DNA from 3 places in the Oceanimonas pelagia genome. Region 3 is predicted to be linked to each of the others. Evidence: predicted binding sites of a transcription regulator. Region 3 holds the regulator's gene; each other region holds the start of a gene.

Region 1 (10,073 bases), 900 kb from region 3:
GACATAAGACGTCACCCTGGTTTCCAGTTTCAGATCCTGTTGCTCGATAAAGCACTTGTACAGCAGGTTGGCCGCGGTTCTGGTGCGGTATTCCTTGCTGGCACGAAAGTCCGACAGCGGCTCGAAGTCGGCTTCAAGGGCCTTCATCGCGGTCTTGACGGTGGCCATGTTCCAGGCCTGCCCCACCAGTGCCCGCTCACAGCCGGCAGCGCGTTTGGGAGTTGCCGCCATGCCGCCAAAACCGATGCGGGCGTCGGTGACGATGCCGTTTTCAATGGTCAGGTTAAAGGCACCGCAGACCGCGGAAATATCGTCGTCCAGTCGTTTGGACAGCTTGTACACCCTGAAGTGCTGATGGGCCGCCGGTTTGGGCACGATAATGCGTTCAATAAACTCGCCCTGTTCCTGGGCGGTGACCTTGTAGCTGAGGAAGTAGTCTTCCACCGGCAGCTCGCGCACGGCGTTCCCCTTGCGCAGCACCAGCGTGGCGTTCAGCGCAATCAGTACCGGCGGTGCATCACCAATGGGGGAAGCGTTGCCGATGTTGCCGCCGAGGGTACCCTGATTGCGGATTTGCAACGAGGCAAAGCGGTGCAGCAGCTCGCCGAAGTCGGGATAGAGTGTGCTCAGGGCCTCATAGCTGTCGCTTAAGCTACGGGCGGCACCGATGATCAGGGCCTCGTCGGTTTCTTCCAGGGTCTTCATCTCGGCGACATTGCCGAGATAAATCATCTTGGGCAGCTCGCGGTGAAACTGGGTGACTTCCAGCGCCAGATCGGTGCCGCCGGCCAGCAGCCGGGCATCCGGGTGCTCAATCAGCAGGGTAGCCAGCTCGTCGCTGCTGGTGGGCGAGAAGCACACCTTGTTGTCGCCGCTCAGGGTCACCAGGGTGTCGGTCTCGATCTTTGCCAGCCGGGCCACCAGTTCCTGCTCGTAGCGGGAGAACTCATCGGCCAGGCCGGGCTGCTCGGCAATGGCCCTGGCGGCATCCACGATGGGGCGGTAGCCGGTGCAGCGGCACAGGTTGCCGGCCAGCGCCTCGAGAATGTCGTGTTTGTTGGCCGCCGGCTTGTTCTTGCTCAGGGCGAACATCGACATGATGAAGCCCGGGGTGCAGAAACCGCACTGGGAACCGTGGAAGTCCACCATGGCCTGCTGAACCGGGTGCAGGCGGCCGTCTTTCGACTTCAGGTCTTCCACGGTGATCAGCTGCTTGCCATGCAGCGCCGAAACGAAGGTCAGGCAGGAGTTGACCGAGCGGTAGCGAATGCGATCGCCGTCGCGCTCGCCCAGCACCACGGTACAGGCGCCGCAGTCTCCCGAGCCGCAGCCCTCCTTGGTGCCGGTCTTGCCGACGCGGGTGCGCAGATAATTGAGCACCGTCATGTTGGGGGACAGGTCTTGTTCCTGTCGCAGCTCCTGATTTAACAGAAAGGTGATCACGGCTTGCCTCCTTCAGGGGTTACAGCGTCTGGCCGAACAAATGAGTTGTTAATATCTTCACATCTAATTAAATTAAAATCTGACCTCCCGGTCAACAAAAAATTTACACCCGGGTTGCGACTGATGCCCACTTCATAGTTAACTGCCTGCTGTAAATGCAATTTTCAGGCACTACCTCAGCCGGGCATGCGGCCTTTTCTTCAAGTGTAGTGGGAGCAATGTTTATCATGTCTGAAACAAAGACACACCGGCAGAGCCGGCAGGCGCACCTGGTGTTTGCCGGTGTGGCCCTGGCCATCATGCTGGGCGCGCTCGAGATCACCCTGCTGATGCCGGCCATTTCCCGCCTGGGGCAACTTTTTGACGCACCCGCCCTGGCGCCGCTGCTGGTGAGCGGTTACCTGTTTACCATGACCCTGACCATGCCGGTGTATGGCCGGCTGAGCGATCGTTTTGGCCGTCGTCCCTGCCTGACCGCCGCTCTTGGGCTCTTTACCATCGGCTCTCTGGCCAGTGCGCTCACCGACAGCCTGCCACTGCTGCTGACCACCCGGCTGCTCACCGGGCTGGGCGGCGGCGGTCTGATCGCGCTGTCGTTCGCGGTCATTGCCGACGTGATTCCGCCCCGTCAGGTGGGCCGCTACCAGGGGCTGATCTCCACCCTGTTTGCGGTGTCCAGTATCGCCGGGCCACTGCTGGGGGCCTTTCTGGTAGCCCGCTTTGACTGGCGCTGGCTGTTTCTGTTCAAACTGCCTCTGGGACTGCTGGCGATGGCGGTAAGCTACCGGGCATTACAGGGACTGGGGCACGCTGGCGCCCGCAGCACGCCGGATCATGCAGGCATGATACTGCTGCTGCTGGCCGGGGCCGGCTGGGGTCTGTCCACCCATACCGCCGAGCTGCTGCCGGCCCTGGCGCCGTTTCAACCGGCTCTGGTGACCGGCGCCGCCCTGCTCAGCCTGCTGTTACTGGTGCAACAATGGCACCATCCGCACCCGGTGCTGCCGCTGCGTCTGCTCGGCAACCGGCTGATGGCCATTGCGGTGTTGCTGCTGGCGCTGTCGGAAGGGGTGCGCCTGGGGCTGCTGGTGTATGTTCCGCTGGCGCTGGAACAGCAGCGGGGGCTGAGCCCGGATGACACCAGCCGCGTGTTGCTGTGGTTTATTCTGAGCGTGACCGCCGGCACCTTTGTCAGCGGCAAACGCATCGCCCATGCGGGTTATTGCCGTCCCTTTCCATGGGCCGGCGGGCTGTTGCTGGGGTTGGGTTGCGTGGTGTTGTGGGGGCTGGTCGGCCAGTGGCTGAACGGGATCTGGCTTTATGGCGGCCTGATTGCCGGCGGCATCGGCATCGGTTTTCTGATAGTAGCCTGCTCCATTGCGGTGCAGAACGCCCTGCCATCCAACCAGCTGGGCGCGGGGCTGGCACTGATGAACTTCTGCCGCTCCCTGGGCGGTACGCTCGGGGTTATCTGGCTGGGCTGGCAGTACCAGCAGCAGCTCACCGACTGGACGACATCTGTGTATGCCTCGTTGTCGGCCTATGGCCTTATCTGCTTGCTGCTGGGATTTGCCATGCCGGATCGGGAGTTGGGCAACCAGGCCAAGAATCAGCCCGGCTAGCGGGTTCAGGCCTCGGCCAGTGGCCTCACCCGGCAACCTTCAATCACCAGCCGGGTGATCACCTCGGCGGCCTGATCAAAATCGCCGTCGTCCAGCTCTTCCTTGCCCAGCGCCATGGTGATCTGCCAGTTGAAGTCGGCGTAGGTCTGAGTGGAGGCCCAGATCGCAAACAGCAGGTGCCGGGGCTCAAGGCGGGCGATCAGCCCCTGCCCCATCCAGTGACTCAGCTTGTCACTCAGGGCCTGAGTCTGCGCACTCAGGCGGGCGATGATGTCTTCCGGCAGGTGCGGGGCGCCGTGCATGATTTCGCTGGCAAACACCTTGGAGGCATGGGGGTAGTCCCGGGAGATCAGCAGCTTGGCGCGAATGTAAGCGGTCAGCGCCACCACCGGATCCGTGTTTTCCTCAAACGGGGCCGAGGCCGCCAGCAGCGGCTCGGTCACGCTCTCCAGCACCGCCCGGTACAGGTTTTCCTTGCTGCCGAAGTAGTAATAGATGTTGGGCTTGGGCAACTGCGCCAGTTTGGCGATATCGGCGGTCTTGGTGGCGGCGTAGCCATGCTCGGCAAACACCCGGCTGGCGGCGCGTATGATCTTTTCTTCGTTTTTGGCTCTTATCCGTGACATGCTTGTTTTTAGGCTCCGGCCACACCGGGTGGCTGTGTTTTTTGCCAACCATACCGGAATCCGGCCGAAATGCATAAAAAAAACGCCCACCACAGGTGAGCGCGAAAAAAGAGTAACCAAGGTTACCCCTCGACCAAAACAACAGGTTGGTACAACAATGCCGGTTAGCTGCAGTCGGCCTTCAGGCCCACCTTTTCGATGCCGGCCACGGCACAGGCCTCGTCCACATCGGACAGGTCACCTGTGATGCCCACGGCACCGATGATCAGATTGTTTTCATCGCGGATCAGCACACCACCCGGTGCGGGCAGAATTTTGCCTTCACCCAGGGTGTTGAGCGACTGCATAAAGCCCGGCCGGGCTGCCGCCATTTCTGCCAGACCACGGGAGCTGCGGCCCAGCGCAATGGAGCCCCAGGCCTTGGCAATGGCGATATCGGGACGCATCAAGCTGGCGGTATCTTCCCGCTGCAGCGACACCAGCACTCCGGCACTGTCGAGCACCGCCACGGTCAGTGGCGCCGCCGACATTTCCTTGCCTCGTTGCAGCGCGCCCTGAGTGATTGCCAGTGCCTGTTCAAGTGAAACCGTATTCATTACTCAATGACTCCCTGTCTAGCCATACTAAAGTATTACCAACTGGAGACTAATAAAACACAAAATCGCGACAAAGTTAACAGATATTTGTATACGTTTAATATAAAGATAATTTTCCCGTCACCTTTGCGCTACCCCGGCCGCATTTTTAACATGAGCCCCCTGACGCCAGTCGCCGCCTTCACAACTATGCTTATGGCACGAATATTGCTCAACCCCGGCACAGGCATCATTCAACGGAGAACAAAACAATGCCGGAGCTGCGACAGGTTTCCACGCTGAACTGGTTCATGTGCTGGTTGATGCTGAGCTGCCTGATGATCACCCTGCTGCCGGAGCGGCTGTTTTCCGGCCCCTTTGGCGCCTGGCTGGGGGAATACCGGCTGCTGTTTGTGCTGGCCATGGTACTGTCGGCCACCTATTTTTTGTCCATTGGCGCCCTGCTGCTGTTCCAGCATGTGTTTTATCGTAAACAACGGCTGACCCGGCAAAAGCTGCTGAAAGAGCTGCTGGAATACCTGGATGCCAGCGAAAAGGCGGTATTGCGGGAGTTTGTGATCCAGCGCCGCAGCGTCATAAAATTGCCGGTCAACGAGCCCAGCGTCAAAAATCTGCTGGAGCAGGGCATTCTCACCTATGCCTACGGCGAACCGGGTGAACACAGTCTGCAGGCCATCAAGCCACTGATGATCACCCTGGAAGCCCGCCCTCTGCTCACCTTTCGCGTGCTGGGGCTGAACCCGTCCAACATGACCGAAGAGCAGAAAAGCCAGATCCTGAACACACGGCCCCGCTACGCCTACAAGCAGCTGGGTCGGGGCTAAGAGGACCGGCGTACGGGCTTTCCGGCCCATAACGACAAAAAGCTCCCGAAGGAGCTTTTGCAGAGGGGAGCGGAGGCGGTCAGGCCACTTCGTAATAGACGGCGTTCTTGGCGGTTTCTTCCGCCAGAATGGCCAGCGCCACGGGAATGCATTTGCCGCACTGGGAGCCGACCCCCAGCTCACGCTTGAGATCCATAAACTCGGTATTCCCCTCGGCAATGGCTTCTTTCAACTGGCGTTCGGTAATGCCCTTGCACAAACACACATACATGAATAATGTCCTCCGCGTTCAGGACAAATCTAAATGATAGCAGTTATCAGTGCAAGTTAATTTTGTTGAAAAAAACGACGTCGGCTCACAACATGATGCCGGGCTCAGTCTTGCCGCCTGGCAACGAGCTGCTCCTTCCGCGCCGACAGGTCATAGCCGGCGGCGGCGCACTGCTGCAGCAGCGCCTCTGCCGGCTGCCGTGCTGCCTGCGACAGCGCCCACAGGGTGATGGAGCGGGTACCGGTGCGGCAGAACGCCAGCACCGGGCCCTGATGGTGCTCCAGGGCGGCAGCAAAGCCATTGATGGCTTCGTCGGTAAAGTCGCCGGAGCTGATGGGTATCCACTCCCAGGCAAAGCCCAATGCCCTCGCCTGTCCGGCCAGCGTCTCGGCGGCTGGCTGGCCGGCGCTTTCGCCGTCGGGGCGGTTGCAGATCAGGGTGTGGTATCCCAGCGCCTTAAGCCGAGCCAGATCGCCGGCGGTCACCTGATCCGCCACCGCAAAGTCCGGAGTAACCTGTCTGATGTCCATGTACCTGTCCTCGCTGATGTCTCATCTGCACGGCTCACCTGAGCACGGCAGCCATGCCTTTAAATTAGAAATTATTAACATAAAGGCATGGACACAAGCGCAAGAACGAAAAAAGGAGGCCGAAGCCTCCTTTTTTGCAGCGCGGGTTGCGCCAGACATCAATTACTTGATGATCTTGGCTACAACGCCGGCGCCTACGGTGCGGCCACCTTCACGGATAGCGAAGCGCAGACCGTCTTCCATCGCGATGGGGGCGATCAGGCTTACAACCATCTTGATGTTGTCGCCAGGCATAACCATTTCAACGCCTTCCGGCAGTTCGATGGTACCGGTCACGTCGGTGGTACGGAAGTAGAACTGCGGACGGTAGCCCTTGAAGAACGGAGTGTGACGGCCACCTTCGTCCTTGGACAGTACGTATACTTCGGATTCGAAGTCGGTGTGCGGGGTGATGGAGCCCGGCTTGGCCAGAACCTGACCACGCTCAACGTCTTCACGCTTGGTACCACGCAGCAGAACACCTACGTTCTCACCGGCACGGCCTTCGTCCAGCAGCTTGCGGAACATTTCAACGCCGGTACAGGTGGTCTTGGTGGTGTCTTTGATACCCACGATTTCAACTTCTTCACCCACCTTGATGATACCGCGCTCTACACGACCGGTAACAACGGTACCACGACCCTGGATGGAGAATACGTCTTCGATCGGCAGCAGGAAGGCACCGTCAACGGCACGCTCGGGCTCGGGGATGTAGGAATCCAGAGCAGCGGCCAGTTCCAGGATTTTCTCTTCCCACTGAGCATCGCCTTCCAGGCCCTTCAGAGCAGAGCCCTGAATAACCGGAATGTCGTCGCCCGGGAAATCGTACTCGGACAGCAGTTCACGAACTTCCATCTCAACCAGTTCGAGCAGCTCTTCGTCATCAACCATGTCGCACTTGTTCATGAACACGATGATGTAAGGAACGCCTACCTGGCGAGCCAGCAGGATGTGCTCACGGGTTTGCGGCATGGGGCCGTCGGTGGCGGCAACTACCAGGATCGCGCCGTCCATCTGGGCAGCACCGGTGATCATGTTTTTCACGTAGTCGGCGTGGCCGGGGCAGTCAACGTGAGCGTAGTGACGGGTTTCGGTGTCGTACTCAACGTGGGAAGCGGCGATGGTGATACCACGGGCCTTTTCTTCCGGAGCGTTGTCGATCTGATCGAAAGCACGGGCGGCACCGCCGAACTTCTTGGCCAGCACGTTGGTGATGGCAGCGGTCAGAGTGGTTTTACCGTGGTCAACGTGGCCGATGGTACCAACGTTAACGTGCGGTTTCGTACGTTCAAATTTTTCTTTAGACACGGACTAGTCCTTCCTGATTTGCTCCCGTCCGAAACGACGGACGGGAAGATTTAACAAAGATTAATTAACCTCGGCGGGCAGCAATGACTGCCTCGGCCATGTTCGCGGGCACTTCGGCGTACTTGGCAAACTCCATGGAGTAGGAAGCACGGCCCTGAGTCTGCGAACGCAGGTCGGTAGCGTAACCGAACATTTCGGACAGCGGAACCAGGGCGTTCACAATCTTGCCGCTGGGGCCGTCTTCCATGCCTTCGATGATGCCACGACGACGGTTCACATCGCCGATCACATCACCCATATAGTCTTCCGGCGTTTCCACTTCCACCTTCATCATGGGCTCGAGCAGAGCCGGGTTACACTTCATGAAACCCGCCTTGAACGCCATGGAGCCGGCGATCTTAAAGGCCATTTCGGAAGAGTCAACATCGTGGAACGAGCCGTCGAACAGGGTTACCTTGATGTCTTCAATCGGGTAGCCTGCCAGCACGCCCTGCTTCATCTGCTCCTGAATGCCCTTGTCCACGGCCGGAATGTATTCCTTGGGAATCACACCGCCCACAATGGCGTTCACGAAGGTGTAGCCGGCGCCCTCTTCCTGGGGCTCGATCTTGATCCAGACGTGACCAAACTGACCACGACCGCCGGACTGACGCACGAACTTGCCTTCCTGCTCCACGGAACCACGAATGGTTTCACGGAAGGCCACCTGGGGTTTGCCCACGTTGGCCTCCACCTTGAACTCGCGCTTCATGCGGTCCACGATGATATCGAGGTGCAGTTCGCCCATGCCGGCGATAATGGTCTGACCGGACTCTTCGTCGGTCCAGACCCGGAACGAGGGATCTTCCTGAGCCAGGCGGCCCAGGGCCAGACCCATTTTCTCCTGGTCGGCCTTGGTTTTCGGCTCGACCGCAACGGAGATCACCGGCTCGGGGAATTCCATCCGCTCCAGAATGATCGGCGCCTCCGGGGCACACAGGGTGTCGCCGGTGGTCACGTCCTTCAGGCCGATGGCGGCGGCGATGTCGCCGGCGCACACGGACTTGATCTCGTCACGCTTGTTGGCGTGCATCTGTACGATGCGGCCAATGCGCTCACGCTTGCCCTTGACCGGATTCACCACGGTATCGCCGGTGTTGACCACACCGGAATACACGCGGAAGAAGGTCAGGTTGCCCACAAAGGGATCGGTGGCGATCTTGAACGCCAGCGCCGCAAAGGGCGCGGCGTCGTCGGCGGGACGGGTGTCGGGCGTTTCGCCGTCTTCCTTCACACCGGCGATGGCAGGTACTTCCACCGGCGACGGCAGGTATTCCACCACCACGTCGAGCATGGCCTGTACGCCCTTGTTCTTGAACGCGGAGCCACAGGTCACCAGGATGATCTCATTGTTGAGCACGCGGCTGCGCAGGCCGGATTTGATCTCCTCCTCGCTCAGCTCGCCTTCTTCCAGGTACTTTTCCATCAGCTCTTCACTGGCTTCGGCGGCGGCTTCCACCAGGTTCTGGTGCCACTCCTCGGCCAGCTCCTGCAGCTCGGCAGGAATGTCGTGATAGACAAAGGTGGTGCCGTTGTCGTCGTCGTTCCAGTCGATGGCCTTCATCTTGACCAGGTCAACCACGCCCTTGAAGTGCTCTTCGGCGCCAATGGGCAGCTGCACCGGCACGGGCGTCCCTTTCAGGCGGGTCTTGATTTGCTCGACCACGCGCAGAAAGTTGGCACCGGTACGGTCCATCTTGTTGACGAAGGCAATACGGGGAACGTGGTATTTGTTGGCCTGACGCCATACCGTCTCGGACTGGGGCTGAACACCACCCACGGCGCAATATACCATGACAGCACCGTCGAGCACCCGCATGGAACGTTCCACTTCAATGGTGAAGTCCACGTGTCCGGGGGTGTCGATGATGTTGATGCGATGCTGGGGGAACTGGTGATCCATGCCGTCCCAGAAACAGGTGGTCGCTGCAGACGTAATGGTGATGCCACGCTCCTGCTCCTGCTCCATCCAGTCCATGGTGGCGGCGCCCTCATGAACCTCACCCAGTTTATGGCTTACACCGGTGTAGAACAGGATGCGCTCGGTGGTCGTGGTCTTGCCGGCGTCAATGTGAGCACTGATACCGATGTTACGATAGCGCTCAATCGGGGTTGTACGAGCCACAATAAGATCCTCTTGCCAAGGTCGAATGTCCTTAGTGAGCCACAAGGGGCGCGGCCTGGGCCGCGCCCGCTCTCATTACCAGCGGTAGTGAGCGAAGGCCTTGTTGGCTTCGGCCATGCGGTGAACGTCTTCACGCTTCTTGACCGCGGAGCCTTTGTTTTCAGAGGCATCCATCAGCTCGCCAGCCAGACGCTGGGCCATGGATTTTTCGCCGCGCTTGCGCGCAGCTTCCACCAGCCAGCGCATGGCCAGGGCGTTGCGACGCACGGGGCGCACTTCAACGGGCACCTGATAGGTGGAGCCACCTACCCGGCGGGATTTAACTTCAACAGTAGGACGAACATTGTCCAGGGCTTCTTCGAACAGCGCCAGGTGCTCTTTGTTGGTCTTGGCGGCAACGATGTCCAGAGCACCGTAAACAATCTTTTCAGAGGTAGACTTCTTGCCGTCTACCATTACTACGTTTACAAACTTGGCCAGCAGTTCGGATCCGAACTTGGGATCCGGCAGGATTTTACGCTGGCCGATTACGCGACGTCTTGGCATTGCAAACTCTCCGTAACTTCAGGAATAACCCAAAACAAAACAGGTTAAAAAAATAAATGTTTGGCCTTACTTAACGGAGAACCATTAAGCCTTGGGCTTCTTGG
Region 2 (10,073 bases), 1.3 Mb from region 3:
AGTCGTCGGCAATCAGCACGGGTTTGTGCCGCCCTCCCTGATGCAGGGACTGCTCGATGATGTCCGCGTTCACTTCGGTGCTGGCCGGGGAAATTTCATCGAGGATTTTTTCAACGTCGAGAATTTCCACCAGCTCGCCGTCAATTTCGGTGACGGCGGTCATGTAGTTGAAACGCCCGGCCCCCTTGGGCGGCGGCAGAATGGACTCCCAGTTCACGTTGATAATGCGCTCTACCGAGTGCACCAGAAAGCCCTGCACCGAACGGTTGTACTCGGAGATGATTACAAAGCTGTTGTCGGTCTGCTCGATGGGCCGGCCCCCCATGGCCTTGCTCAGATCGATAATGGAGATGGTCTGGCCACGAATATTGGCCACGCCGCGAATCACCGGATGACGCTGGGGCAGGCTGCTCAGCCGGGGGCATTGCAGCACTTCCTTGACCTTGAAGACGTTGATGCCAAATCTTTGGCGGCCATTGAGCCTGAACAGCAGCAATTCCAGCCGGTTCTGGCCCACCAGCTGGGTTCTCTGGTTTACCGAGTCAAGTACTCCCGCCATTATTCCGCCTCCAGAACGATTCATAACGCCACGCCAAGGTGCATGGCATATTTTATGCATAATTAGTAATCTGCCGTCACCTAGCTTAACACCGGCAAGGTGTCAGCGCTACTTGAGCCCGGCACAGTCAAGATCCGCGATGAAGGCGTTATCGGCGATGGAGTGAAGATGCTTAACGGTTTTTTTTCCCGGCACAGAGGTCGTTTTCCCTTTGCAGCCCGGCTGAGTCTGATGCTGCTGACCACCATACCGCTGGTGGCCTGGGGTGGTGTGCACGAACAGGTTCGCCAGTACACCGAAGACTATGTGCGTGATTTTGTGGCCGCCGGCCCTCGGGACCAGGTTGAAGTGGAAGCCGCCAGCATAGACACCCGCCTGCAACTGACCGAATGCCCGGGCCTGCTTACCGCCGACATTCGCGGAGCCGGCGAGGTCCGGCGCAACACCCACGTTTTTGTGCAGTGCCACGAAGAGCCGGGCTGGAGCCTGTTTGTGCCGGTGCGGGTGCGCATTCTCAAACCGGTGGTGACCGCTGCAGTTCCCATCGCCCGCAATACCCTGCTGCAGCCCGGACAGTTGCAGATAAGCTACCAGGACGAGGTGCTGCTGCGCGGCGATGTATTTGACGACATTCAAGCGTTGCTAGGCACCCGCAGCAAACGGGATCTGCGCCCGGGCCGGCCGGTGCTGGCCAGCCAGCTGTGTGTGGTGTGCAAGGGCGACAGGGTCACCATAGTGGCCGAAACCGGCGGGCTGTCGATACGCACCGACGGCATCGCCGAGGAAGACGGCAGCTTTAATGAGTCCATTCGCATTCGCAACAGCCGTTCCGGACGCCAGATCCAGGGGCGGATCAGCGAGGCAGGGGTGGTGAGAGTCGGACTGTAAATTCTGCTAAAGTTGCTTACAGGCCGGCCGATAACCAGGCTGACAGCAGCGAATCAGGATTGAATCTTATGGCCATCGACAAGCTCCCCCCCGGATTTCATAACGGCCCGTCGGTCAGCAACAGGTACCCGCAAAAAAGCGGTACCGCCAGCACCGGCACAGACCATCGTGCCCAGACCATGGCTGGCCGCGACGAAGTGACCCTGACCCCGGAAGCAAAACAGCTCGGCCGCGTGCAGCAAAGCCTGCAGGCCGGTGCCGGCGCCGATAACAGCGCGCGGCTGGAAGCCCTGAAAAAGGCGGTTAACGACGGCAGCTACAAGGTGAACGCCGACAGGCTGGCCGGAAACATCATCAATCTGGAGCAAGACATAGAGTCCCTGTATTAATGAGTCTTGATACGCTGCTGCAACAACAACAGGAACAACTCGAGCGGCTGCTTGAGCTGACCGAACGGGAGCTTCAGCTTATCGTTCGGCGCAAGGCGCTGGAGCTGCCCCCCCTCACCGAGCAAAAGCAACAACTGCTGCTCGATATTCAGGCCACCGACGCCAGTCTGTGCGCTCACCCCGAGGTGGAACAACTGAAAACCACCCATCAATCCCGGGTCGATGCCCTGCGCGCCCTCATGGCACGGTGCCGGGAACGCAACCAGGTGGCCGAGCAGGTACTGGAGCAGTCCCTGGCCGGCACCCGCCAGCTGGCCAATATTTTAAGCCGGTTGCACGAGCGCCAGAGCATGACCTACGATCAGAAAGGCCACACCCGGGGCATCAACAAGGGGGCCGGCTTCAAGGTGTGAGCCGCCGCCGCTGTCTTATAATCCATCCCGGCGCAGTTTCTGATACAGCGCCAGATCCAGTTCCAGTTCGGTCACGTACATGTCGCCGTCGGGATAGCTGTTCACCACCCGAGCTCCGCGCACCACCCCCCGGCTGGCACTACTCACGGTGCCGTCCTGCAGAATATGACTGTCGAGCTGACTGGAGCTCGATACCCGCACTCCGCTCAGCTGCTCACTCAGCTCCCGGTAGGCGTCCAGACGCGAGGCACGCATGGCATGCAGCAGTTTCTGCTGGTAGTCCGCCGGGCGCTGCAGGCTGATGGGAGCATAACCCACCGCATAAAGATGATTCCGGGCCGGACTACCGGCGCTTCCCTGGCCGGCACAGCCGGCCAGGGTGACCAGTGCCAGCAGGGCAATCAGCTTATTTTTCATAGCGTTTCCTGATGTAGTCGGGGATCTCGGGACCGCGCGTATTCAGCATGGCCGCCACCAGATAATCGGGCACAAACTGCTGGGCGCTGCTGACAATGCCGTGATCCGCCATGGAGATCAGCCGGGCATTGATCAGTTTGCCGCCCTGGGTGTCGCTGATGGTGCCGTGCAACAGATACTGGGCATTGATGCGCCCGCTCAGCTGGCGGTAGTCCCGGCTGGTGCTCACATCCCCCTCGGGCGTAATGCGAATAAAGGGCAGCGCCTTGAAGTCCACCACCTTCAGCCCGTACTGATTGAGCTGAAACATCATGGTTTCCGACAGCAGCCGGCTGAACTCGTCCTGGCTGGTGTAGTCCTCCTGGCTGACAAAACCACTCACGGCGATGCCTGCCTGCCGGTTCATATTGTGGGCCGAGGCCACCAGCCGGTGCGCCAGGGCCGACATGTGCCGCTGCAACTGGGTCTGGCCCCCCACCAGCGAGGGCCCGGCCTCGGGCAGATGGGCACTGCGGGTGCCGGCACTCATGCGCATGGGCACACCGTCCTGACTGTGCCGGGGCGAACGGGCCGGCGCCGGCTGCTCCCCCAGGGCCTGGTGACTGACGTAGTGAGCCGCATGATCATGAGGCAGGTAATGGTTTTGACCGTCGAACCGGGGCTGACCGGTGCAGGCGGACAATCCCAGCACGGCAAGCAGGATAAGGGCTCTTGTCATTCACAGGCTCCCGAAGCAAAAGAAACTGAGTGTATATCGGCCAGTGGAGCGTCAACTTTACGCTTTCAGGCCAGGTTGCGGCCATGTGCCCGGCAAGGTTTTTGCATAAACCTTGCCATATTCTCACTGGGACCGCGACTTTTTAAGGGCGGCTCACCGTTTGACAGGATGCATCCGTGCTCAGAAAAAACCTTGCTTCACTGTTGCTGTTGTTTCCGTTGCTCGCCCGGGCCGACTGGTATCAGGCCGAAGGCTCGGCGCCGCTCAGTCTGGGAGTTGACACCGCCCGCCAGCAGGCACTGGAGCAGGCCCTGAGCGATGCGCTGCTGCAGTCGGGCGCCTCTCTCAGCACGGTGCAGTCGGCCACCAACGGCGCCTTTGCCGGCCAGCAACTGGATATTTCCGCCCAGGGCGAGCTGATGGACTACCTGATCCTGAACGAGCACCGGGAGCAGGGCCGGCTGTGGCTGACGGTACGGGCCGACATCTGGCCCGGCGAGCGCCGCCAGGAGCAGTGCGCCGGTCGTTATCGCCCGGGCATGACCCTGACGCCCATCACCCTGCTGCATCCGCAGCAGGGCGCCACCGGGCAGATCTATGAACTGGGCACGGCACTGGCCCAGCGGCTGGCCAGCCGGCTGGAGCCCAGCGTCAATATTACGTCGACCCTTGCCCTTGGCCTGGATACCGACCCGGCCCTGCCCCGCACGGCCGGCCTGCGCCGGGGCAGCGATGTGCTCGCCGGCACACAGCAGTCCCGGCTGTTACTGAGCGGCGTGATTGAAGACATCAGCATCGAGGACGGACACTGGACCCAGTGGACCTTTTCCGACATTCCCCGGGCCTTTCGCATGCGCATCACCCTGGAAGACAGCCTGACCGGCGACGTGCTGCTGCAACGCCGCTATCAGACCCGCGCCAGCTGGGACTATAAAAAGCACGACAGGGTCAATGTGCATGAACAGGCATTCTGGCAGTCCGGTTACGGTCTGGCGGTGGAGCAGTTGCTGGCGAGCATCAGCCAGGACGTGATCAAGGCCCAGGCCTGTCTCAAGGCGGTGGGCAACATAGTGCAACAGTCGGAGGAAGGCATACTGATGGATCTGGGCCGGCGCGAGGGCATTCAGGTGGGAGACAGATTCACCCTCACTCACCGCCGTCAGCTGACGCCGGGCTATTACAGCGAAACGGCATCACAGGCCGCCTTTGTGGTGCAGCAAAGCCATGCCGACTACAGCCTGCTGGTGCCGGCCGGCGCCGAGGCCAAACGCATTGCGGTGATGCCCGGCGATCGCCTGACCCAGCTGTAATCCTGCTCGAATAACCGCCAAACGCTCGGCACGACGTTGCACCCTCAGGCGAAATTTGCAATATTGTGCCGGCCTTGTCCCCGTAGTTTAATGGATAAAACAAGCCCCTCCTAAGGGTTAGATGCAGGTTCGATTCCTGCCGGGGACGCCAGCCATCGATCCTCCCGCGCCTTTTCTGCTACATTGGCCCCAGCTTGATAACGGGAGCCATTCATGACCAAGTCTGTTCTGATCACCGGTTGCTCAACCGGCATTGGCCACGCCGCCGCTCATTACCTGCACCGCCGGGGATTTCAGGTTATCGCCTCGGCCCGGGCCGAACAGGACGTGGCGCAGCTGCAACAGCAGGGGCTCAGGGCGGTGCAACTGGATCTGGCCGATGACGCCAGCATAGAGCGCGGCCTGGAGCAGGCCCTCACGCTCACCGGCGGCCAACTCTACGGCCTGTTCAACAACGGCGCCTATGGCCAGCCCGGCGCCCTGGAAGATCTGCCCACCGCGGCCCTGCGCGAGCAGTTCAACACCAACCTGTTCGGCACCCACCACCTCACCCGGCTGGTGCTGCCGCTCATGCTCGAGGCCGGCGAAGGCCGCATTATTCAGAACAGCTCGGTGCTGGGGCTGGTGGCCATGCAATACCGCGGCGCCTACAATGCCACCAAGTTCGCCCTCGAAGGTTACACCGACACCCTGCGGCTGGAGCTGGCCGGCACCCGTGTGCATGTCAGCCTGCTGGAACCCGGCCCCATTGAAACCCGCTTTCGCGCCAACGCCAAAGCCGCCTTTCTGCGCCATATCGACATGGCGCACAGCCGGCACAAGGCCGGCTATCAGCAGACCTTGGCCCGGCTGGAAAAACCCGGCCCCGGCTCCCGCTACAGCCTGCCGGCGGACGCCTGCCTGCCGCCCCTGCTGCACGCCCTCACCAGCGACCGTCCCAAAACCCGCTATCCGGTCACCCGTCCCACCATCATGCTGGGCTGGCTGCGCCGGTTGCTGAGCGACCGGGCACTGGATCGGCTGATGCTGAAGGCCGGCGGCTGACGTCCACCTCTTATCATCACGGCTGGCATGCCAAGCGGAGAGTCTCATGAAACGGATGTTGCATTTTTTACTGTGGCTGTGGTGCACTCAGGCACTGGCCGCCCCCGCTCTGTGGCAGGCCACCAAGGGAGAGCGGCAACTGTGGTTGTTCGGCTCGGTTCATGTTGCCGATGAACGCCTTGCCACCCTGCCGCCGGCCCTGCTCGCGGCGCTGGATAGCAGCGAGCTGCTGTTGCTGGAAATCGACCCCCTTGCCCTTCACTTTAACGACTTCGCCCACCTGATTGAACGCGATACCGACTGGCGCGAGCGGCTCGGCCCCCGGCTGGCCTTCGAGCTGGAGCAGGCCGTGGCCCGCAGCGGTCGCCCGGCCCTGCGCGAGCTGCCGCCCTGGTTTGTGGCCCTGCAACTGACCCAGCTGCGCGCCGCCGAGCTGGGTTTTCACAGTCGCCAGGGCGTCGACATGCAGCTGCGGCTGCTGGCCCGGGACCGGCAACTGCCGGTGGCCGGGCTGGAGCAGCCGGCGCTGGTGATGGGACTGCTGTCGTCGCTGCACCGGCGCGACCTTGAACGGGACTTTGTGGCCCACAGCCTGGACGAACTCAAGCACATGCAGGATCACCTCGATCATTTGCTCAGAGCCTGGCTGAGCGGCGACGAACAGACCCTGCTGGCCTTGTTGCAGGATGAGCAAAGCCCGACGCTCACCCGTTTTATCGAGAATGAGCTGCTGGCACAACGCAATCGCATGTGGCTGACGCGGCTGGAGCAACTGGCGCCCCGGCGGGCGCTGATGGTGGTGGGCGCGCTGCACCTTTATGGTGATCGGGGTCTCATTGCCCTGCTGAAACAAGCGGGTTATACCCTCAATAAAGTGGAGGACCCGCCGCTTTATTGATCAGGATCAGCATGTGCCACTGTGGTCCCGTTAGGATGGCTTCAACGGAGAGCGCGAAAGGAGACATCCCATGGAATTCTGGCTCGATTTGATGTTTGGCAGCGATGTGGGCTTGATGTCCATGCTGGTCATCATTGCCACCACCCTGTTGATCAGTTTTTACGCCGGTTACTTCATTTACAAGGTGATGAAGTCAGAGCCCGGCCACGAAGCCGGTAAATAACCCTCAGGTTTAATAACGGCGGAATCCGACCTCCTCCTCCCCCGGGTTCCGTCGTTCCCCCTTTTATCCCATTTGCTTATACTGCGGCTATGCCTGAATCAAAGGAGCCGCGCCATGAGCCATTCCGACTGGTCGTCCTTTCTTGATGAACTGGACGGACTCACCCCGCTGGAGCAGGATACCCTGCCCACCGGCCACCGCGACCCGCGGGACGCCGTCGCCCTCGCCGAACGCCGTCGTGCCGCCGAGATCCAGGCCGAAGCCGCCGATCCCGGCCTGTCGCTGGACAGGGTGGTACTGCTACGCCCCGACGACATGATCAGCTACAAGAAGCCCGGGGTGCAGGACGGCGTGTTCAAAAAGCTGCGCCTGGGCAAATATCCGTGCGAGGCCCGGCTCGATCTGCATCACCACAGCGTGGAGCGGGCCCGGAGTGCCCTGCTGAACTTTATTCGCGCCTGCCTGCGTCAGGATCTGCGCTCCGTGATCATCGTTCACGGCAAGGGCGAGCGCAGCCAGCCGCCGGCCCTGCTCAAGAGTTATGTTTCCGGCTGGCTGCCCCAATTGCCGGAGGTGCTGGCCTGCCACAGCGCCCTGCGCCAGCACGGCGGCAGCGGCTGCCTGTATGTTTTGCTGCGCAAGAGCGAGCAGGCCAAACAACACACCCGCGAGTGGCTGCAAAGCCACCGGGGCTGACTTTTTAGCGCAAGGATCACCGCATGTCTTATTCCGCACTGGAACAACATTTTGAACAACTGCACCACCTGCAGCATCTGGGCGCCATCTGTGGCTGGGATCAGGCCACCATGATGCCCCCCGGCGGCAACGAGGCCCGGGCCGAGGCTTTGGGCACCCTGGCGGTGCTGTGCCACCGGCAACTGCAGGATCCGCGCCTGGGCGACTGGTTCGCTCGGGCAGAGAGCGAGCCGCTGTCACAGGAGCAACAACAAAGCCTGGCCGAAATGCGCCGGGCGTGGCGCGATGCCACCCTGCTGCCCGCCGACCTGGTGCGCGCCCGCTCCCTGGCCGGCTCCCGCTGCGAGCACGCCTGGCGCAGCCTGCGTCCTGCCAACGACTGGGCCGGCTTTCTGCCGCTGTTCGAGGAGGTGGTGGCGCTGTCCAGGGAAGCCGCCGCAGCCCGGTCCGAGGCACTGGGGCTGTCGCGCTACGACAGCCTGCTCGAGCTATACGAGCCGGGCATGCGCACTCAGGCGCTCGACACCCTGTTTGGCGAGCTGAGTGGCTGGCTGCCCGGACTGATTGCCGAGGTGCAGGAAAAACAGCGGCTTGAAACCGTGCTGTCGCCGCAAGGCCCCTTTGCCACCGATAAACAAAAAGCCCTGGGGCTGGAAGTGATGAGCTGGCTTGGCTTTGACTTTCACCACGGCCGGCTGGATGTCAGCGCCCACCCCTTTTGCGGCGGCGTCAGTGAAGACGTGCGCCTCACCACCCGCTACGACGAGGCCGACGTGGCCCAGGCGCTGATGGGCATTATTCACGAAACCGGCCACGCCCGTTACGAGCAGGGTCTGCCCGCGGCCTGGCGCCGCCTGCCGGTGGGGCAGGCCAGATCCATGGGCGTGCACGAGTCCCAGAGCCTGTTCTTTGAGATGCAGCTCGCCCGCCACCCGGCCTTTATTGCCCGGCTGTCGCCGCTGCTGGCACGATACTTCGGCGATCAGCCGGCCTTTGAACCCGGCAACCTGGCCCGGCTCTACACCCGGGTGCAGCCCGGGCTCATCCGCGTGGATGCCGACGAAGTCACCTACCCCGCCCACATCATGCTGCGTTACCGCATCGAACGGGATCTTATCGAAGGCACGCTGGCGCCCCGTCATCTGCCGGAACGCTGGAACCAGCTGATGCAGCAGTACCTGGGGCTCAGTACCGAAGGCAATGATAAAGACGGCTGCCTGCAGGACATTCACTGGACCGACGGCAGCTTCGGCTATTTTCCCAGCTACACCCTGGGCGCTATCTACGCCGCTCAGCAGGCCGAAGCCATGCAGCAGCAACTGGGGCCTTTTGAGCGGCTGATCGACGACGATCTGACCGCCGTATTTGGCTGGCTGGAGCACCACATCTGGCGCCACGCCAGCCTGTGCTCTACCGGGGAGCTGATGGCCCGGGCCACCGGCCATGTGCTTGACGCCGCCCCCTTCCGCCGTCACCTGGAGCAACGTTACCTGGGCTGATTCAGGCTATGCTTAAGTACAGGCCTCAGGGAAGCAGGCCAGGGAGGGCAAACATTGGATGAAAAAAAGCCGCGCCACCGGCTGGTGGTGTTTTATGACGGCTCCTGCGAGAGCTGCATCAGGGACCGGGCCCGCTATGAACGCTGGGCCGGCGACAGGGGCCACGAGATCTGCTGGTTTGACATCACCGACCGGGAAGAGGTGCTGCTCAGCCTGGGCATCAGCCCCCAGCAGGCGCTGCAGGAGCTGCATGTGCAAACCGCCGAAGGCGAGATCTACTCGGAGCTGGACGCCTATATTCTGCTGATGCGACGCGTGCCCCGGCTGAGGCCACTGGCCATGCTGATTGGCCTGCCGCTGATACGGCCGGTGCTGTCCCGGCTCTACCGTTACTGGGTACGCAGCCGGCTGGAGCGGGAAGGCCGGCTGTAAAGCCGGGTGACAGTGCCCTCGGGCTTGGGCATAATCGGTTGAAAACCCATCAACCAACGGGAATGCCATGCGTTATGCCAATATCACCGGCTGGGGCAAGTGCCTGCCCCCGGCCGTGCTCAGCAACGACGATCTCGGTAGCTTTCTCGATACCTCCGACGACTGGATTCAAAGCCGCACCGGCATTCGCACCCGGCGTATTTCCCACGTCAATACCTCTGAGCTGGCCACGGTAGCGGCAAGGCATGCCCTGGCCGCCGCCGGCCTTGAGCCAACCCAGATTGACGGCATTATTCTGGCCACCGCCAGTCCCGACAGCCTGGTACCCAGCGCCGCCTCGGCGGTACAGCGCAATCTGGGCATTCCCGCCGCCGCCGTATTTGACCTTAACGCCGCCTGCACCGGCTTTCTCTATGGTCTGAGCGTGGGCTCGGCGCTGATCAAGGCGGGCGGCATGAACCGGCTGCTGGTGATCGGCGCCGAGCGCCTGACTCACTACCTGGACTGGACCCGCCGCGATACCGCCGTGCTCTTTGGCGACGGGGCCGGCGCCGTGGTGCTGGAAGCCTCCGAGGCGCCGGTGGGCC
Region 3 (10,073 bases):
CGTTTTCCCGAGTTGTATCGCGCCCTGCGCGAGCAGGGGGCCGAAATTTTAATGGTGCCGGCGGCCTTTACCCGGGTGACCGGACAGGCGCACTGGCTGCCGCTGTTGCAGGCCAGGGCCATTGAGAACCAGTGCTACGTGCTGGCCGCCGATCAGGTGGGCGTGCACGCCGGCGGGCGTCAGACCTGGGGGCATTCGGTGATTCTGGATCCCTGGGGTGAGGTGTGTGCCTGCCTGCCCGATGAGGAAGGGCTGGTGTGTGCCCCCCTAGAGCGTGAACGCCTCGAGCGCGTGCGTCGTGACATGCCAGTGGCCCAACATGCCCGCCTGCGGGCGGTGTGGAGAGACAACGAATGAGTATTGAACAGATCAACCAAAGCCTGCTGGTGCCCAACGAGCTGGACATGGCTCTGCTGGATGCCCAGCTGGCGCGGCTCAGCCGCCACCAGATCGACTTTGCCGATCTGTATTTTCAGAACAGCGTGCACGAGTCCTGGGTGCTGGAAGACGGCATCGTCAAGGACGGCAGCTACAACATCGAGCAGGGCGTGGGGGTGCGCGCCGTGAGCGGCGAGAAGACCGGCTTTGCCTATTCCGACGAGCTCACCGCCGCCGCCCTGGATCAGGCGGTGAGCGCCGCCCGGGGCATTGCCGCTCACGGTGGCGACGGCCGTTTCAAGGTGGGCCGGCAGCAGCCGGTGACTGCCCGCTATGCGGGGGTAAACCCCCTCGACAGCCTGCCCCGGGAGCAGAAAATTGCCCTGCTGCAGCAGATGGACGCCTTTGCCCGCAGTCTGGATCCCGCCGTGACCCAGGTGATCGCCTCCATTTCCGGCGTGTACGAAGAGGTGCTGGTGCTGGCCACCGACGGTACCCTGGCCACGGATCTGCGCCCGCTGGTACGGCTCAACTGCTCGGTGCTGGCCGAGCGCAACGGCCGCCGTGAGCGCGGCAGCAGCGGCGGCGGCGGCCGCTTCGGCTACGACTATTTTCTGGAAGAGCTAGACGGCCAGCCCCGCGCCATGGGCTATGTAAAGGAAGCGGTACGTCAGGCGCTGGTAAACCTGGAGGCGGTGGACGCCCCCGCCGGCACCATGCCGGTGGTGCTGGGGGCCGGCTGGCCCGGTGTGCTGCTGCACGAGGCGGTGGGCCATGGCCTGGAAGGGGACTTCAACCGCAAGGGCTCCTCCGCCTATTCCGGCCGCATTGGTGAAAAGGTGGCGTCCTCCCTGTGTACCATAGTGGACGACGGCACCCTGTCCGATCGCCGTGGTTCGTTGACCATAGACGACGAGGGTACCCCCAGCGGCTATAACGTGCTGATCGAAAACGGTGTGCTCAAGGGCTATATGCAGGACAAGCTCAATGCCCGGCTGATGGGCATGGCGCCCACCGGCAACGGCCGGCGCGAGTCCTATGCCCACCTGCCCATGCCGCGCATGACCAACACCTACATGCTGGCCGGCGAGACGCCACCGGAAGAGATCATTCGCAGCGTGAAGAAGGGTATTTACGCCCCCAATTTCGGCGGTGGTCAGGTGGACATCACCTCGGGCCGGTTCGTATTCTCCGCCTCGGAAGCCTACCTGATCGAGGACGGCAAGCTGACCGCGCCGATCAAGGGCGCGACCCTGATCGGCAACGGCCCCGAGGCCATGAGCCAGGTGTCCATGGTGGGCAACGATCTGAGCCTGGACGCCGGTGTGGGCGTGTGTGGCAAGGACGGCCAGAGCGTGCCGGTCGGGGTGGGCCAGCCTACCCTCAAGCTGGATCGTATGACGGTGGGCGGCACCCAGTAAGCCGCCCCTGAAAGCAAAAAACGCCGGCATAATGCCGGCGTTGTTATTGGGAGCGCGGGTCTTGTCCCTGAATAGGGACAGCCTGCCCGCAAATTGCCGCGCAGCGGCAACCAGATTCTTACGGCTCCAGGTTTTGTTTCAGGTACTGGAACAGCTCCCGGTAGGCCTTGGGTGGCAGGCCGGCGGCCTGCTCCTTGCGGCCGGTGCGGGCGAGCTGGCGCAGTTTCTGCCGGTCCAGGCCACGGTGCTCGGCCAGCAGCGCGTCCACGGCCTTGTCGCCCTCGCGGATAAGCCTGTCCCGCCACTGCTCCAGCCGGTGAAAGTGGGCATTGACCACGGCGTTCTTCTGATCAAAGGCATTCAGCGCCTCGCGAATGGCGGTGACGTCGCGGCTGCGCATCAGCTTGCCGATAAACTGCAGGTGGCGGCGCAGGGCCTCGCGCTTGTTGGACAGCTTGTGCGCCAGGGCGATGGCGTCCTTCAGCTCTTCATCCAGCGGCACCTTGGCCAGATCGCTGGCCTTGAGCCTGACCAGGTCCATGCCCAGTTGCTGCAGGGCGTGGCTTTCCCGCTTCATTTCACTCTTGCTGACCCACTCGATGTCGTCGTCGTGGTCGGGATGGTCGTCGTGATGGCGCATGGCATTTCTCTTGCAGATCGTGGATTGCGATTATTCTACCAGCTTCTCCCAAGGGGCGCAGGGGTCTGTTATGCTAACTGCAAACGGAACCAGCGAATTCATTATGACTCCCGAAGAGATTCAAACCGAACAGCGCCAGCTTGAGCTGGCGGTAGAGCAGGCGCTGGAAAGCGCCAGACGCCTGGGTGCCGAGGCGGCGGAAGTGTCCATCAGCAAGCAGACCGGGCTGTCGGTCAATACCCGTAATGCCGAGCTGGAAAACATTGAATTCAACAAGGATGGTGCCCTGGGCATCGCCGTGTACCGGGACGGCCGCAAGGGCTCGGCCTCCACCTCGGATCTGCGTCCCGACGCCATTGCCCGCACCGTGGCGGCGGCGCTGGATATTTCCCGTTACACCACCGCCGATCCTCACGCCGGCCTGGCCGATGCCGATCAGCTGGCCTGGGAGGCGCCCGCGCTTGAGCTGTGTTTTCCCCGCGCCATGGAGCCCGCCGAGGGCATCGAGCTGGCACTGCGCTGTGAGCGCGCGGCACTGGGCCGGGACAAGCGCATCAAGCAGTCGGACGGCGCCAGCTTTTCCGCCAATGTGGGCATTCGGGTCTATGGCAACAGCCACGGCTTTATCAAGGGCTATGCCGGCTCCCGCTACGGCATGAGCTGTGTGCTCATCGGCGAGCAGGATGGCGACATGCAGCGGGAATACGGTTATACCTCGGCCCGCCACTTTGACGATCTGTGGGCGCCAGAAAAGGTGGCCGACGAGGCGGTGAGCCGCACCCTCGGTCGTCTGGGGGGCCGCAAGATCGGCACCACCCAGGCGCCGGTACTGTTTCATCCGGACGTGGCCTCGGGCCTGTTTGGCCATCTGGTGATGGCCATCAGTGGCGGCAACCTGTATCGCAAGTCATCCTTTCTGCTCGACGCCTGCGGCGAGCAACTGTTTCCCGACTGGCTCACCATTCATGAGCAGCCGCACCTCCACAAGGGGCTGGCCAGTGCTCCGTTCGACAACGAAGGGGTGCGTACCCTTGAGCGCAACATCATCGAAAACGGCGTGTTGCAGACCTACCTGCTGACCAGTTATTCGGCGCGCAAGCTGGGCCTGCCGGTCACCGGCCATGCCGGCGGTATTCACAACTGGACGGTGTCGAGCAGCGGCCAGAGCCATGACGAACTGTTGAAGCAAATGGGCACCGGCCTGCTGGTGACCGAAATGATGGGGCAGGGGGTGAACATCGTCACCGGCGACTATTCCCGGGGCGCCGCCGGCTTCTGGGTAGAGAACGGCGAAATTGCCTACCCGGTGGAAGAGATCACCATTGCCGGTAACCTGAAAACCATGTTCGCCGGCATTCAGGCCATCGGCACCGACGTGGAAACCCGCTCCAGCCTGCATACCGGCTCCGTGCTGATCGACAATATGAAGATTGCAGGACAGTAAAAACCGGGATCGGGGACGGGTGACTGGGGATTGGAACCCATACAGTCAGTCCCTAGTCCCGGTCAGTGCAACAGGATAAGTGTGGCCAGGCCGAGGAAGGAGAGCAGGCCCACGGTGTCGGTGATGGTGGTCAGGGCCATGGAGCCGGCCAGGGCCGGGTCGATATTAAAGCGTTTCATAATAAGCGGAATGCTGGCGCCGGCCAGGCCTGCCACCGACAGGTTGATAAACATGGCGGCGGCGATCACCAGGCCGATTTCCCAGCTGCCTTTCCACAGTGCCACCACCACCGAAATGGCCAGGGCCCACAGCATGCCGTTGATCAGCCCCACCAGGGCTTCCTTGGTGAGCAGCCAGCGGGCGTTGCTGTCGCCGATATGGCCTACCGCCATGCCCCGGATCACCAGCGCCAGGGTCTGGTTGCCGGCAATGCCTCCCATGGAGGGCACTATGGTCATCAGAATGGCCAGGGTGGCCAGCTGGGACAGGGTTTCCTCGAACATGTTGGACACGCTGGCGGCCACCAGCGCCGAGCCCAGGTTGATGGTCAGCCAGAAGGAGCGACGGCGGGCACTGGTGAGCACGGGGGCAAAGGTGTCCTCGTCGTCGTCCATCTTGGCCATGCCCATCATGGAGTGTTCGCCTTCCTCGCGAATGATGTCGACCACGTCGTCGATGGTGATGCGCCCCAGCAGCTGGTTGTTTTCGTCCACCACCGGCGCCGACAGCCAGTCGTGGCGTTCAAACAGGTTGGCGACGTCGGTGTCGGTCATGGTCAGGGGAATGGCTTCCACCGAGGTGTCCATGGCCTCCGCCACCGTGGTGGTGGGAGACTGCACCACCAGGCTGGCGAGGGAAATGTCCCCCAGCAGCCGGTTGTCGTTATCCACCACATAGAGGGTGTCGGTGCCTTCCGGCAGCTCGGTGTGCCGCCGCAGGTAGCGCAGCACCACATCGATGGTGACGTCCGGGCGCAGGGTGATGAACTCGGTGTTCATCAGCGAGCCGGCGGTGTCTTCCGGGTAGGACAGGGCCAGTTCGGCGCGGTGCCGGTCCTGCTCGTCCATTTCGGTGAGCACCTGATTGAACAGCTGCTCGGGCAGATCCCGAAGCACATAGGCCAGATCGTCCGACTCCATGTCTTCCAGGGCGCTGGCGAGTTTTTCCGGCTCCATCAGCCGAATAATGCCGTCGCGTACTTCTTCCGACAGCTCTTCCAGAATTTCACCGTAATCGTCGGGATCGATCAACTGCCACAGCACCTTGCGGCTGGGGCTGGGCGAGGCTTCCAGCAGCCAGGCCACGTCGCCCGGGCGCATTTGCTGCAGCATTCGGCGCACGTGCACGAACATGCCGCTGTTCAGCGCCTGGGTAATGGTCTCCAGGTGATCCGGCGTGCTGCTTTGTTCCTGTGGTTCTGTCATTCGGCGTCCGGCTGAGGGTTATTCCGATTCGTTGAAACGATCCGCCACCAGCCGGGCCACGGCGTTCATGGCCGCTTCCGCATCCGGCCCGTCCGCCACCACGCGAATGGCGTGACCCTGGGCGGTTTCCAGCATCAGCAGGCCCATCACGCTGTTGGCGGGGGCCTGTTTTTGCTGGTTGCACACGGTGACCTCGGCGTCGAACTGCTGGGTCAGTTGCACCAGCTGAATGGCGGCCCGGGCGTGCAGCCCCAGTTTGTTGACGATCTGCAGGTTGCGTTCAATTTTCGGCATGGCGTTTTTCCAGGGTGCGGTGGCGCAACTGCACGCTCTTGCCCAGTTGTGTAAAGACCCGGGCCAGCTGCTCGGCAATGAACACGGATCTGTGCTGGCCACCGGTGCAGCCGATGGCCACGGTGACATAGCTGCGGTTGTTGCGCTCCAGGTGGGGCATCCAGGTGATCAGCAGGTTTTCCAGCTGCCACAGGTATTTCATGACCTCGGGCTGGCTGCCCAGGTAGTCGGCCACCGGCTGATCCCGGCCGGTGTAGGGGCGCAGCTCGGCAATCCAGTGGGGATTGGGCAGAAAGCGGGCGTCAAACACGAAGTCGGCGTCCTTGGAGACGCCGTACTTGTAGCCAAAGGACTCGAACACCCAGTTCAGCTCCTTTTCCTTTTTGCCCAGAATGCGCTCGCGAATGATTTCGCTCAGGTCGTGAATGCTCAAGCTTGAGGTGTCGATGCGCAGATCCGCGTCCGACGACAGCGGCGCCAGCAGGTGGGTTTCCTCGCGAATGGCCTCGTCCAGGGTCAGGCTGTGGCGGGACAGCGGATGCAGCCGGCGGGTATCGCCAAAGCGGCGGATCAGCACCGAGTTGTCGGCATCGATGAAAATGCTGGAAAGCTGAACCTCATTCATGGCCCGTACTTCGGCCAGAAAGGCTTCCAGCTGCTCGGCACTGTCGGGCAGGTTGCGCACGTCTATGCTCACCGCCACCGCGCCGGGCTTGTCCCGGCGCAGCCGCACCAGCTCCGGCAGCAGCGCCACCGGCAGGTTGTCGACGCAGTAGTGGCCGAGATCTTCGAGCACCCGCAAGGCCACGGTCTTACCCGACCCGGAACGACCACTGACGATCACCAGCTGCATGTTGACTCCTCAGGCTGAAATCATGATCTGGTAGAGTTCTTCGTCGCTGCCGGCCTGACGCAATTGCCGGCATACCTGTTTGTTGCTGAGCTTCTCGGCGATCAGCGACAGGGTTTTCAGGTGCTGCTTGCATTCCTGCTCCGGCACCAGCAGGGCAAACACCAGGCCGACCGGCTGATTGTCGATGGCGTCGAACTCCACCGGCTCGGCAAAGGTGAGCAAAACGGCCGTCGCCTTGTTGTCGTTGCCGATGCGGCCGTGGGGAATGGCGATACCGTTGCCAATGCCGGTACTGCCCATTTTTTCCCGGGCCAGCAGACAGTCAAAAAGCGGCTGGCTGCCGATGTGGAGATGTTCGGCAGCCAGCTCGCTGATGATTTCCAGAGCACGTTTTTTGCTCGTGCAGGGAACCGCACTGCGCGTGCAGCCCCTGCTCAGTATGTCGGCGACTTCCATGGTTATTTTTGCTTGAGCTTCTCTTTGTGTTTGATGATCTGACGATCCAGCTTGTCGATGAGGCCATCGATGGCGGCATACATGTTTTCGTGCTGGGCGTTGGCAAACAGCTCGCCGCCGCTCACATGCAGCTTGGCCTCGGCGATTTGCTGCATTTTTTCCACATTGAGGATGACGTGCGCATTGGTGATGTGATCGAAATGGCGTTCCAGCCGGGAAAACTTGCTGTTTACATAATCACGGAGTGCATCGGTGATTTCGACATGGTGTCCGGTCAGGTTGATTTGCATAACGTCTTCCTTCTGTCGTTGCCTTTAAACCAGGCGTTTGCGCTGATTGGAAGGGGGAATGGCCAGTGACTCCCTGTACTTGGCGATGGTTCGCCTGGCCACCTGAATCCCCTGGTCGGCCAGCAACTGGGCGATTTTGCTGTCGCTCAGCGGCTTGGCCGGGTTTTCCGCCCCGACCAGTTTCTTGATCAGGGCGCGAATTGCCGTGGAAGAACACTCACCGCCATCGTCGGTGCCCACATGGCTGGAGAAGAAATACTTGAGTTCAAACACGCCTCTGGGAGTGTGCATGAACTTCTGGGTGGTCACCCGGGAGATGGTGGACTCGTGCATCTCCACCGCTTCGGCCACATGGTTCAGCACCATGGGCTTCATGGCCTCTTCTCCATGCTCAAAGAATGCCTGTTGTTGTTCAACAATACAATTGGCAACCTTGAGCAGCGTCTCATTTCGGCTTTCAAGGCTTTTGAGAAACCACTTGGCGTCCTGCAGGTGGTTGCGGATAAACTGGCCGTCCTCGCTGTTGCGGGGCTTGCTGGCCAGGGCCGCATAGGTCTGGTTGAGGCGTATTTTGGGCATGGCCTCGGGGTTGAGCTCCGCCACCCAGACGCCGCTGCGTTTGGTGACCACCACATCGGGGATCACGTATTCGGAATCGCCCTGAATGATACTGCTGCCGGGTCTGGGTTCGAGCTGCTGAATGAGTGCCAGCACCTCACGCAGTTCGTCTTCCTTGAGTTTGGTCTTGCGCTGCAGGCTGCGGTAGTCCCGGTTGCCGAGCAGGTCCATGTGCTGGGCCAGCAGATTGCGGGCCTCGGCCAGCCAGGGCGTGTCGGGGGGAAACTGCTCGAGCTGAATGCTCAGGCACTCCTGCACGCTGCGGGCGGCCACGCCGATGGGGTCGAAGTGCTGAATGCGCTTGAGTACCGCTTCCACCTCATCGGCCTCGATGCCCAGCTCCTCCGCCGATACCGCCTGCAGCAGGTCATCGATGCTGGCGGTGAGGTAGCCGGCGTCGTCCACGGCGTCGATAATGGCCAGGGCAATGGCCTGATCGGTGTCGCTGAAGGGGGTCAGGTTCATCTGCCAGGTCAGGTAATCCTGCAGGCTCTCGGTGGTTTCGCCCTGGTAGACGGTGTCTTCCAGCCCTTCCGGCAGGCCCGCGCCGCCGCTGACCGGAGAGGCGGTGTACACCTCTTCCCAGCTGGTGTCCATGGGCAGCTCTTCGGACAGCTGGTTGCGCTCCATGGCGGTGTCGGAGGCCATCTGCTCTTCGTTGCGGTTGTCGTCAACCCTGATGCTGTCCGGCTCTTCCTGCTCCAGCAGGGGATTGCTGTCCAGTGCCATCTGGATTTCCTGTTGCAGTTCCATGCTGGACAGTTGCAGCAGGCGAATGGCCTGTTGCAACTGGGGGGTCATGGTCAGCTGCTGGCCCAGGCGTAACTGAAGAGTTGGCTTCATTTCGTTGCAGCATCCTTCCTGATAAACCGCATTGCGGTGCCGTCAAAGGCTGAATTGTTCGCCGAGATAGACCTTTTTGACCTGTTCATTGGCCAGGATTTCCGCCGGCGTGCCGGCGGCGATGCGGTGGCCATGACTGACAATATAGGCTTTTTCGCACACGTCCAGGGTTTCGCGTACGTTGTGGTCGGTGATCAGCACACCCAGGCCCCGATCCTTCAGGTGCAGAATGATCTTCTTGATGTCTATCACAGAAATGGGATCCACACCGGCAAAGGGCTCGTCGAGCAGAATAAAGCGTGGATCTGCCGCCAGCGCCCGGGCGATCTCCACCCGCCGGCGCTCGCCGCCGGACAGGCTCATGCCCAGGCTGTCGCGAATGTGGGTGATGTTGAACTCTTCCAGCAGCTGTTCCATTTTCTCGTTACGGCCGTCGGCGTTGAGATCCTTGCGGGTCTGCAATACCGCCATCAGGTTGTCGGCCACGCTCAGGCGGCGGAAAATGGACGCCTCCTGAGGCAGGTAGCCAATGCCGGCGCGGGCGCGCGCGTGCATGGGCTCGTGGCTGATGTCCTGGCCGTCTATGGTGATGCTGCCCGCATCCCGTTGCACCAGGCCCACTATCATGTAAAAGGAAGTGGTCTTGCCGGCGCCGTTGGGGCCGAGCAGGCCCACGATCTGGCCGGTGTTGACGGTCAGGCTGACGTCGGCCACCACCTTGCGGCCCTTGTAGCTTTTCTGCAGCCCACGCGCTTTCAGTATCGCCATGCTCAGTTGTTATCCTGCTTGTCGAACTCCTGCACCTGGTCGGGCAGGAAGATGGTGGTGACCCTGTCCTTGCCGCCCTGGCTTTCGGCTTCCATCTGTTCCTTGTCGATAAAGTAGCGAATGCGGTAGCCGGTGACGATATTGTCGTTCTGCTTGAGCTTGGCGTCCCGGATCAGGGTGATGGTACGGGCACGCATGTCGTAGTGAATTTCCCGGGCCTCGGCATGCACCGGCTTGCCGTTGTTGAGGATCTGCTCATAGGTGGCCGGGCTGCCCTTGGCGGTCATCGACTGCAGGCCCTGCTCGTTGCGGATCACCACCAGCTCGTTGGCACGCACGTCTATACTGCCCTGCTTGACCACCACCTTGTCGATAAAGGTGACCTTGTTGTCGGCCAGCTCTACCAGCTGACGGCCGGCGTCTATGGTCACCGGCTGGCGAAAGTCGCTGTCTCTGGCCTGTGCCTGACCCAGGCCCAGCAGGCCGCCAAGACTAAGGATTGAAATAAGTTGCCCGGGTTTCATTCAGTAATTCCACCGTTTGTTGATCCAGCTTGCCTCGCAGGCCCGTGCCTTCCGCCTGGTATTGCGGGCTTTCCAGCCGCACTCTCTGGTTGGAGCGCAGTCGATTGTTGATAAAGTCCA

The links. Region 3 encodes sigma-54, which starts transcription at its own class of promoters, with help from an activator protein. Its sites were predicted from a motif close to TGGCACNGTTTTNGCTT; they were not measured.
Region 1: the regulator sigma-54 is predicted to act here: its motif matches at 4,484-4,500, upstream of PU634_RS00950 (superinfection exclusion B family protein).
Region 2: the regulator sigma-54 is predicted to act here: its motif matches at 3,486-3,502, upstream of PU634_RS02905 (FlgO family outer membrane protein).

What each region holds. Positions count from the first base shown of each region.
Region 1 covers NZ_CP118224.1:187,364-197,436, reverse strand. The annotation lists gene xdhA (xanthine dehydrogenase small subunit) at 1-1,443, opposite strand, end outside; gene xdhB (xanthine dehydrogenase molybdopterin binding subunit) at 1-5, opposite strand, end outside; gene PU634_RS00965 (MFS transporter) at 1,671-3,065, shown strand; gene PU634_RS00960 (TetR/AcrR family transcriptional regulator) at 3,071-3,691, opposite strand; gene PU634_RS00955 (GlcG/HbpS family heme-binding protein) at 3,856-4,287, opposite strand; gene PU634_RS00950 (superinfection exclusion B family protein) at 4,539-5,111, shown strand; gene PU634_RS00945 (bacterioferritin-associated ferredoxin) at 5,191-5,382, opposite strand; gene PU634_RS00940 (protein tyrosine phosphatase family protein) at 5,487-5,912, opposite strand; gene tuf (elongation factor Tu) at 6,075-7,259, opposite strand; gene fusA (elongation factor G) at 7,324-9,423, opposite strand; gene rpsG (30S ribosomal protein S7) at 9,499-9,969, opposite strand; gene rpsL (30S ribosomal protein S12) at 10,054-10,073, opposite strand, start outside.
Region 2 covers NZ_CP118224.1:623,863-633,935, reverse strand. The annotation lists gene PU634_RS02930 (chemotaxis protein CheV) at 1-559, opposite strand, end outside; gene flgA (flagellar basal body P-ring formation chaperone FlgA) at 728-1,447, shown strand; gene flgM (flagellar biosynthesis anti-sigma factor FlgM) at 1,516-1,836, shown strand; gene flgN (flagellar export chaperone FlgN) at 1,836-2,249, shown strand; gene PU634_RS02910 (LPP20 family lipoprotein) at 2,265-2,666, opposite strand; gene PU634_RS02905 (FlgO family outer membrane protein) at 2,656-3,384, opposite strand; gene PU634_RS02900 (flagellar assembly protein T N-terminal domain-containing protein) at 3,561-4,694, shown strand; tRNA gene PU634_RS02895 (tRNA-Arg) at 4,771-4,845, shown strand; gene PU634_RS02890 (SDR family oxidoreductase) at 4,908-5,738, shown strand; gene PU634_RS02885 (TraB/GumN family protein) at 5,785-6,636, shown strand; gene PU634_RS02880 (DUF3149 domain-containing protein) at 6,707-6,859, shown strand; gene smrA (DNA endonuclease SmrA) at 6,974-7,555, shown strand; gene PU634_RS02870 (carboxypeptidase M32) at 7,579-9,054, shown strand; gene PU634_RS02865 (thiol-disulfide oxidoreductase DCC family protein) at 9,109-9,486, shown strand; gene PU634_RS02860 (ketoacyl-ACP synthase III) at 9,554-10,073, shown strand, end outside.
Region 3 covers NZ_CP118224.1:2,876,954-2,887,026, reverse strand. The annotation lists gene PU634_RS13865 (carbon-nitrogen hydrolase family protein) at 1-357, shown strand, start outside; gene tldD (metalloprotease TldD) at 354-1,799, shown strand; gene yjgA (ribosome biogenesis factor YjgA) at 1,918-2,439, opposite strand; gene pmbA (metalloprotease PmbA) at 2,543-3,883, shown strand; gene mgtE (magnesium transporter) at 3,946-5,307, opposite strand; gene PU634_RS13840 (HPr family phosphocarrier protein) at 5,326-5,601, opposite strand; gene rapZ (RNase adapter RapZ) at 5,588-6,454, opposite strand; gene ptsN (PTS IIA-like nitrogen regulatory protein PtsN) at 6,464-6,910, opposite strand; gene hpf (ribosome hibernation promoting factor) at 6,913-7,200, opposite strand; gene PU634_RS13820 (RNA polymerase factor sigma-54) at 7,225-8,661, opposite strand; gene lptB (LPS export ABC transporter ATP-binding protein) at 8,704-9,429, opposite strand; gene lptA (lipopolysaccharide transport periplasmic protein LptA) at 9,432-9,953, opposite strand; gene lptC (LPS export ABC transporter periplasmic protein LptC) at 9,922-10,073, opposite strand, start outside.